DNA from 3 places in the Clostridium thermobutyricum genome. Region 3 is predicted to be linked to each of the others. Evidence: riboswitches for the same ligand, from Rfam matches in the RefSeq annotation. Region 3 holds a riboswitch; each other region holds the start of a gene.
The links. A riboswitch is a leader RNA that binds a small molecule or an ion and turns the genes downstream of it on or off. The one in region 3 is predicted to bind cyclic di-GMP.

Region 1: it holds a riboswitch for cyclic di-GMP, as region 3 does, so the genes downstream of both, HMPREF1092_RS08335 (discoidin domain-containing protein) here and HMPREF1092_RS17030 (hypothetical protein) in region 3, are expected to answer to the same signal.
Region 2: it holds a riboswitch for cyclic di-GMP, as region 3 does, so the genes downstream of both, HMPREF1092_RS03430 (hypothetical protein) here and HMPREF1092_RS17030 (hypothetical protein) in region 3, are expected to answer to the same signal.

Annotation. Positions count from the first base shown of each region.
Region 1 covers NZ_KB850956.1:1,787,257-1,789,538, reverse strand. Annotated here, with positions in the region: gene HMPREF1092_RS08340 (dual OB domain-containing protein) at 1-591, shown strand, start outside; cyclic di-GMP riboswitch class I at 797-880, shown strand; gene HMPREF1092_RS08335 (discoidin domain-containing protein) at 1,008-2,282, shown strand, end outside.
Region 2 covers NZ_KB850956.1:768,603-770,884, forward strand. Annotated here, with positions in the region: gene HMPREF1092_RS03425 (SseB family protein) at 1-582, shown strand, start outside; cyclic di-GMP riboswitch class I at 836-918, shown strand; gene HMPREF1092_RS03430 (hypothetical protein) at 1,167-1,859, shown strand; gene HMPREF1092_RS03435 (GntR family transcriptional regulator) at 1,898-2,282, opposite strand, start outside.
Region 3 covers NZ_KB850956.1:110,959-113,240, forward strand. Annotated here, with positions in the region: gene HMPREF1092_RS00515 (hypothetical protein) at 1-575, shown strand, start outside; cyclic di-GMP riboswitch class II at 892-976, shown strand; cyclic di-GMP riboswitch class II at 1,067-1,150, shown strand; partial or broken gene HMPREF1092_RS17030 (hypothetical protein) at 1,247-2,282, shown strand, end outside.

The DNA.
Region 1 (2,282 bases), 1.7 Mb from region 3:
TCAGAAGATAAAGATTCCAATTTTGCATTGAATGATAACGATTTAATATATGAGGGCGAAGAAAATCAAGTAGAGATAATGGATATAATTAGAGTTCAATTAAAAGGGAAACAAAATTGCGGATATCAACCAGAAAATTATATAATTGATGATAATTATTATATTGAGAAGGTTGGGACTGCAACTAAGAAAGAGATAAGCAATTATTTAATGAATCAAGATTATATTTTTTATAATGCGTCTAATTTTGTACACATAGAAGAGATTGAAAAACAATTAAAAAAATATTCATTAATAATGTTTAAAGTTTGTGAACTAAAATTATGGATAGATAGGTTTAAGCCACATAGAATTACTGCAAATTTTTTTCATAATGGACATGAATATAGCTTTATAAAAATAACAGATCATAGTTTAACACAAAAATATCATGAAAAAGTTTTAAAATCTTCTCCGAGACCGTTTATATTAAATAATGCGATATTAGTAATGAGCTTGGCATCTGATTACAAAGGCATAGGAGAGCATTATAAAATAGTTGCAAATATTATTGAAGAAGATAATTTATATTGGGGAGAAAGTTCAATTTAATTATAATTATTATTAACAATCTATATCTAAACATATATTAAATGAACAAAAAAATAAAACTATAATTTACGTAATAACATTAAAATACCCTTTGGATATAATAGACAATGGGTATTTTTTTATAGTAAAAATTTATAATATTTGTGAAGTAAATTTATATTTATATTAAAAAATTATACATAAGTATATGGTAATATCTTTTTATAAATTTAATAGGCAAACCTTGGGAAACCTTGGGACGCAAAGCTAAAGGGACTAAAGTTTTAAACTATGTCAGCCAGTTGCCGAAAAGTTTTAATCTTTTTGATTAGTAGACTATCTTTCGGGACTAGTCTTATTTTTTTGCCAAAATGGATTGGAATCTTTAGGGGAATAAATTTTTATATTTAGAATTTTTATTTTAAGGAGATGAAAAAATGAATAAGAAAAAAATAATGTCTGTCATATGTATAGCTGCAGTAACAAGTTATTCAGTAGCACCTTCACTAAGTAGCTATGCAACTACTTTAAATAACAAACCAGTTCAAGTAGAAGCTAGTAAAACTGTTAATGCAAAAGCTAGCAAAACTACCAATACTAAAGAAAATGGTAGTAAGGCTATTTCATTAAATGATTCTAATATAACTCTTTATGGAAATTGGGGAGGAATATATAAAGTTTTAACTTTAGGATTTGACACTAATGAAATGAAATTTACTTCAACAACAAGTAGTAATCCAATATATTTTTGTGGTGCAACTTGGGCAGATGTTTATACAGTAACTTTATATAATAATGATGGAACAGTAGAAAGCACAAAAATATTTAAAGGTGCAAATACTAATAACCAATTTAATAGTTATATTAAAGGCTTAACATTTAAATATGGAGATTATTTAAAAATACAATCCAATGGTTTATTTATGAGCTTAAATGGGCAAGAAAAATCAAAAGATACAATATATGTTCAAATAAATAAAGATGGATTAAAGAAAGTAACTAATGAAACTAAAAATTTGAAAGCTCTATATGGAATAGACAAAACAGTAGTTACAGGAAATACAGAAGCAAATAAAAAAGTTTATATTGTAGCAGATGGAAAGAGTTATAATACAACTTCAAATAGTAATGGAGAATTCTCATATGATTTGCCTAGCAGTATAAAATGTGGTTCTGATATAGGTGTTCAACCAGAAGGTGCTATGGAAGAAACAATTAAGTCTACAATAAATACTAATGATTATAAATTAGCTAATAGTAAGTTGAATATTTATAATTGGTGGGGAACATTATCAGGAATCGTAAGCTTTAATCCTCTAACTAAAGAGATGAGTGTTTCTGGATATAATCCATATTTAGGTCATATAGAAACACAATGTATGAAAATTTCTCTTTATAATTTAAAAAATTCATCAATAATAAAATCAGAAGTTATAAAAGGAAATGATACAACAAAAACTTTAGATGCTATGTTAAACAATCAAAGCTTTAATTATGGAGATGTTATAGGAATTAGTTTTGATAAATCACAAACAAGAGTTGATGTATTAAATAACAATAATAATATAGGAAATTCAACTGGAAATGAAGAATATTTTAAAATAACACAAGATGGATTAGAAAAAGTAAATGGAGATATAACTGTAAATCCATTAAATATTTTAACTTCAAATAAAATAACAGAAACAAATGTTACAGGTAAAGCTAATCCT
Region 2 (2,282 bases), 660 kb from region 3:
GCAGAATTCCATAGATTAGGTATAGAAGCTGCTGTAATTGATAATGGACAATATACCGTAGATATAAAAACAGGTAGTATATTAAAGCCTATAAATTATGATAGAGTAGAAAAAATTAATATACCTGTAACAAATCCAGAACTTAATTATTCTATGATGAAATTTTTCCAAGAAATTAATTTAAAAGCTAATTATGAAGGTAAAGGACGAGTTATAAGAATTTTAGAGGAAAAAATGATGGAGGAAATATCTAAAGGTGAATATTTAGTACCTATGAAATTTGAAGAAAATAATATAGGGGTTGGAAAAGTAGAATTAAAAGAAGATACTAAAGTTAATTTTGCAATTTTAGAAGATTCTAAAGGAGCTTTATGGATTCCAGCATTTACAGACTGGGTTGAATTTAAAAAGTTTTATGATAAAGAAAAGTGGAATGGAAGCGTTTTAAATTATGATACATTAATAAATATGGTTCAAGATGTTAAAGGTGTAAATATAAATCCATTTGGATTAAAAGTAGAGCTAACTGAGCAAAATATAAAAATAATAGAGAACTATAAAAAGAAAAAGAAGAGTAATTAGAAAAAGAATATAAAAAGTGGCTTTTGCCACTTTTATTTTTTATTATATATATATATATTAAATACAATTATTTTTAAAATAATCAGTAGTAAAGATATAAAAATACAAAATGATTATTATAAAAGTTTTAAAAGTGAGAGATTAACTTTAATTTAGGGTAATTATTATTAAAATAAAAAAATAAAAATTAATAGTAAAAAATTTTAAAAAAAGTATTGATGAAAACATCGTTTTATGGTAATATTTAGAAGAAGAAAGAAATAGGCAAATTTAGAGAAATCTAAGGACGCAAAACTATAGGGACTAAAGTTTTTACTATGTCAGCCAGTTGCCAAAGAGTATTATTACTTTTTGTAAATAAATGTATTAAACAGGATTATTATACGTTTATGTTGAAAGTTACTCTATGGAGGGTAGCTTTTTTGTGGTTAGAATATAAAGGGTAAAAATTAGTCGATTTAAATTATACCCCATATACCAAAGGTCTACAGAGAATCTGTAGGCCTTCCCCATTTTATGAGCAGTTTATGTATAAATGAGAAATAATTGAAAAAACTACTGGTATAAAGCTAGGAGGAGTTTCAATGAAAAAATATTTTCTTATTTTAAGTATTATAGTATCATTTTGCTTTATTGGATGCGGAAAAATAAATGTATCAACTAGAACAAATATAAATGAAAAAGGTGAAGCAAAATTTATTTTAAAAGCTGTATATGATGATGAAACTAAAAATCAAATTAATAATGATCTTATAGAAAAAAATATAAAAATGAATAATGTTGATGTAAATAAATATACTAGCAATGGATTGAATGTTGAAGAAATAACTATTAATTTTGATAATGCTGGAAAGTTAGTAGGAGATGAAAATATTTATAAAGTGCTAGATTATAAAGTTGTAAAGAAAGATTATTTTTATGAATCTATCTATGATATTTCTATAACTATTAGTAAAAATATTTTTAATTTAAGAAACAAATATAATGAAAAATATCAAAGAAATTACATAGATAATATTCCATATAGTAATACAATAATGTTCCCAGGAGAACTAATTAGCACTAATGCTACTGAGCATGTTAGTCCAAATGAAGTTAAATGGAATTATAAATTAGGACAATTAAATGATACTACTACTATGACACTTACATATAAAGTTGTTACTATCTGGAAGCTTATATTTATTTCAATAATAATTGTATTTATTATTTTAGTAATTGTAATGAGTTTACATTTTAAAAATAAAAGAAAAAGAAATAAAAGAGCTTTAGGTTAGATAAAAAAATCAGTTTAATATTTATATTAAACTGATTTTTATTTTATTTGAGTTAAGTTTAAAGATGAATGTTGAAATGGTAAATAAACTTTATTAAAAACTATTGGAAACTCTTTATGTTTAAATATACCTTCTTCTATTAAATAAAATTTTTTATCGCAAGTTATAGGATGATTATTAGCAGTAAAATTTCCAGAAGTTGAAAACTTAATTCTAGTATTAGTAAATGAACAATCCATATAAATTTTTGTTTCTAAAAATTCTAAAATTTCATCTTTATTATTTAAATCAAGATTAAAATCTACAATTGTTTCAATAGGAATTATAGTGAAAGTATAAGATATATACTCTTCTTTTGCTTTATACCATCTGTCTACACAAACTACAGCTACTGTTTTTTGTCCAAGTATATTTAAATAATAA
Region 3 (2,282 bases):
TAAATAGTATAAACTTACAAGAGGCAACAGAAGCTCAAAAAGAAGAAATATCTAATGATATGAATAAGATAACAAATCAAATTCAACAAGAAAATCAAAAACAAGCAAATAAAGTAGCTGCAGATAAAGAAAAACTTCAAAAGCAAAGAAAAGCACTAGAACAAAAAGAAGAAAAATCAAAAAATGCTGATGATGTAAAATTAAATAAGAAAAATAGTGATATAGTTTCAACTTCAAAAAATGTAGTTTATACTGATAATGCTTTAGGAATAAAATTTACTATTCCAGCAGATTGGGTAAATCATATATTAATAAAAGAATATGGTGATGGAATAATAATTAATTTCACTTCAGAGGACGTAAAAGAGCCAGTATTTATGTTATCTATTGAAAGAAATGGAGAAATGGATGGACTTTTAGACAATGAAATAACTAAAGTAATAAACGGACAATATTTTGTATACGGACAGGCACCTATGAATTCATTAGATAGTAACAAGCAAGCAGCACCTTTATTTAAACAACTTATGAGTGAAGCAAATACAGTTAAAGATTCACTTTCAAGCTCAAGATAATAAATATAAAATTAGAAAGATAGATATAACTATTTTATATCTATCTTTTTTATTTGTAGAATTTTTATAAAACTACATATTTATAAATACATTACACAGAATTTGTAATTAAATTTAAAAAAGTATTAATTTATTTTAGATTGCTTTATATAAAATAATTTTTTTTAAGATATATTTTATATAAGTAATGAATAAAAAAATGAATATAAAGTTAATATTAAAAAATATATGGTTATTAAAAAAAATAAAAAAATATGTATAATTGTTATAGTCATTTATGTTTTTTATAAAAAATAATTTATAAAATCTTATAAAATATAAAATCTGAAGCTTTGAAATACATTTTTTAATTTGGGCACTTTAAATGTATAGAGCTAGTAGTGCAACCGACTGATTTATTCAATAGAAATTGGAAAAAATCAGTTTTTTTATTTTTAAAAATACATTTTTTGTTATATAGAGATTAATAAATAAAATATATTTAAAATTAATATAAAATCTGAAGCTTTGAAATACATTTTTTATTTGGGCACTTTAAATGTATAGAGCTAGTAGTGCAACCGACTGATTTATTCAATAGAAATTGAAAAAATCAGTCTTTTTATTTATAAAGAATTATTTTAATAAAAAGAATTTAAGTTATGTAAATTTAATTTTAGGAGGGAAATTCATTGAATAGGAAAAAAATAGCTGTTATTATAGCAACTGCAACTATTGTAGGAGGAATTTATATGAATCCTGTAATTGCTCATGCAGATAATATTAATAATGTTGCTAATATAAAAGTTCAAGAGCAAAATAATTCAAATATTACTAATAATATAGATGCTTATGATCAAGCAAGTTATATATCATTAAATAATATAACTTTTAGTAGTGATAAAGATATAAGTGGAAAATATCTTTATGTAGAAGTTGAAGGTTATGGACAAGTTACAGTTGGAGAAATTAAAACTACAATGATAGATGGTGTAAAGCATTATATAGTTCCGAAAGCTGAAAATGGTAATGATATTCCTGTAAACAAACCATTAAATGTAAAATTTTATATAGCTAATTCACAATTCGAAAAATTTGATTTAAGTAAGTGTACTTTAGCGTATGAAATGAAAGGAGTTGAATTTCATGCTTTAGATGTGTTTCAAATTAAAGTAAAATCAAAGTTACCAGAAGAATATAATGGTGAAGATGTATATTATTCATTAAATCCACTTAGTACAACAAGTCAAGTTAATGAAATAAAGCAATTAAAACAAGTTAAAATAGCAAAAGATGGAACAGTTAATGTTTATACTAATTCCCAATCAGCGGGAAATATATATTTCTATATAAAAAATAAGGACGGTAAATTTACAAGATATTTTACACAATATATACCTGGGGCAGTAAACTATACTATAAAGAAGCTTGATTATTATCAAAATGCAGGAAATGGAACATATTTAACTTCTAAAATGCCAGCATCTTTTGTTTGTCCAGAGAATCAAGCATGGGTTGTAATGGGAAATGGCATGATAAATATAAATTTAAATCCAGGGAAAATACCAGATTCAAGTAAGATAAAAACAACAATAAGTATAGAAGGTCTAGATGGAAAAATTATAGGAACTCCAGAAAGTGCAACTGGGGAATTAGGAAAGAAAACAAATTTAAAAACACCAAATATACCAGAAGGATATCATTTAGTAAATATAACTGATAACGGAA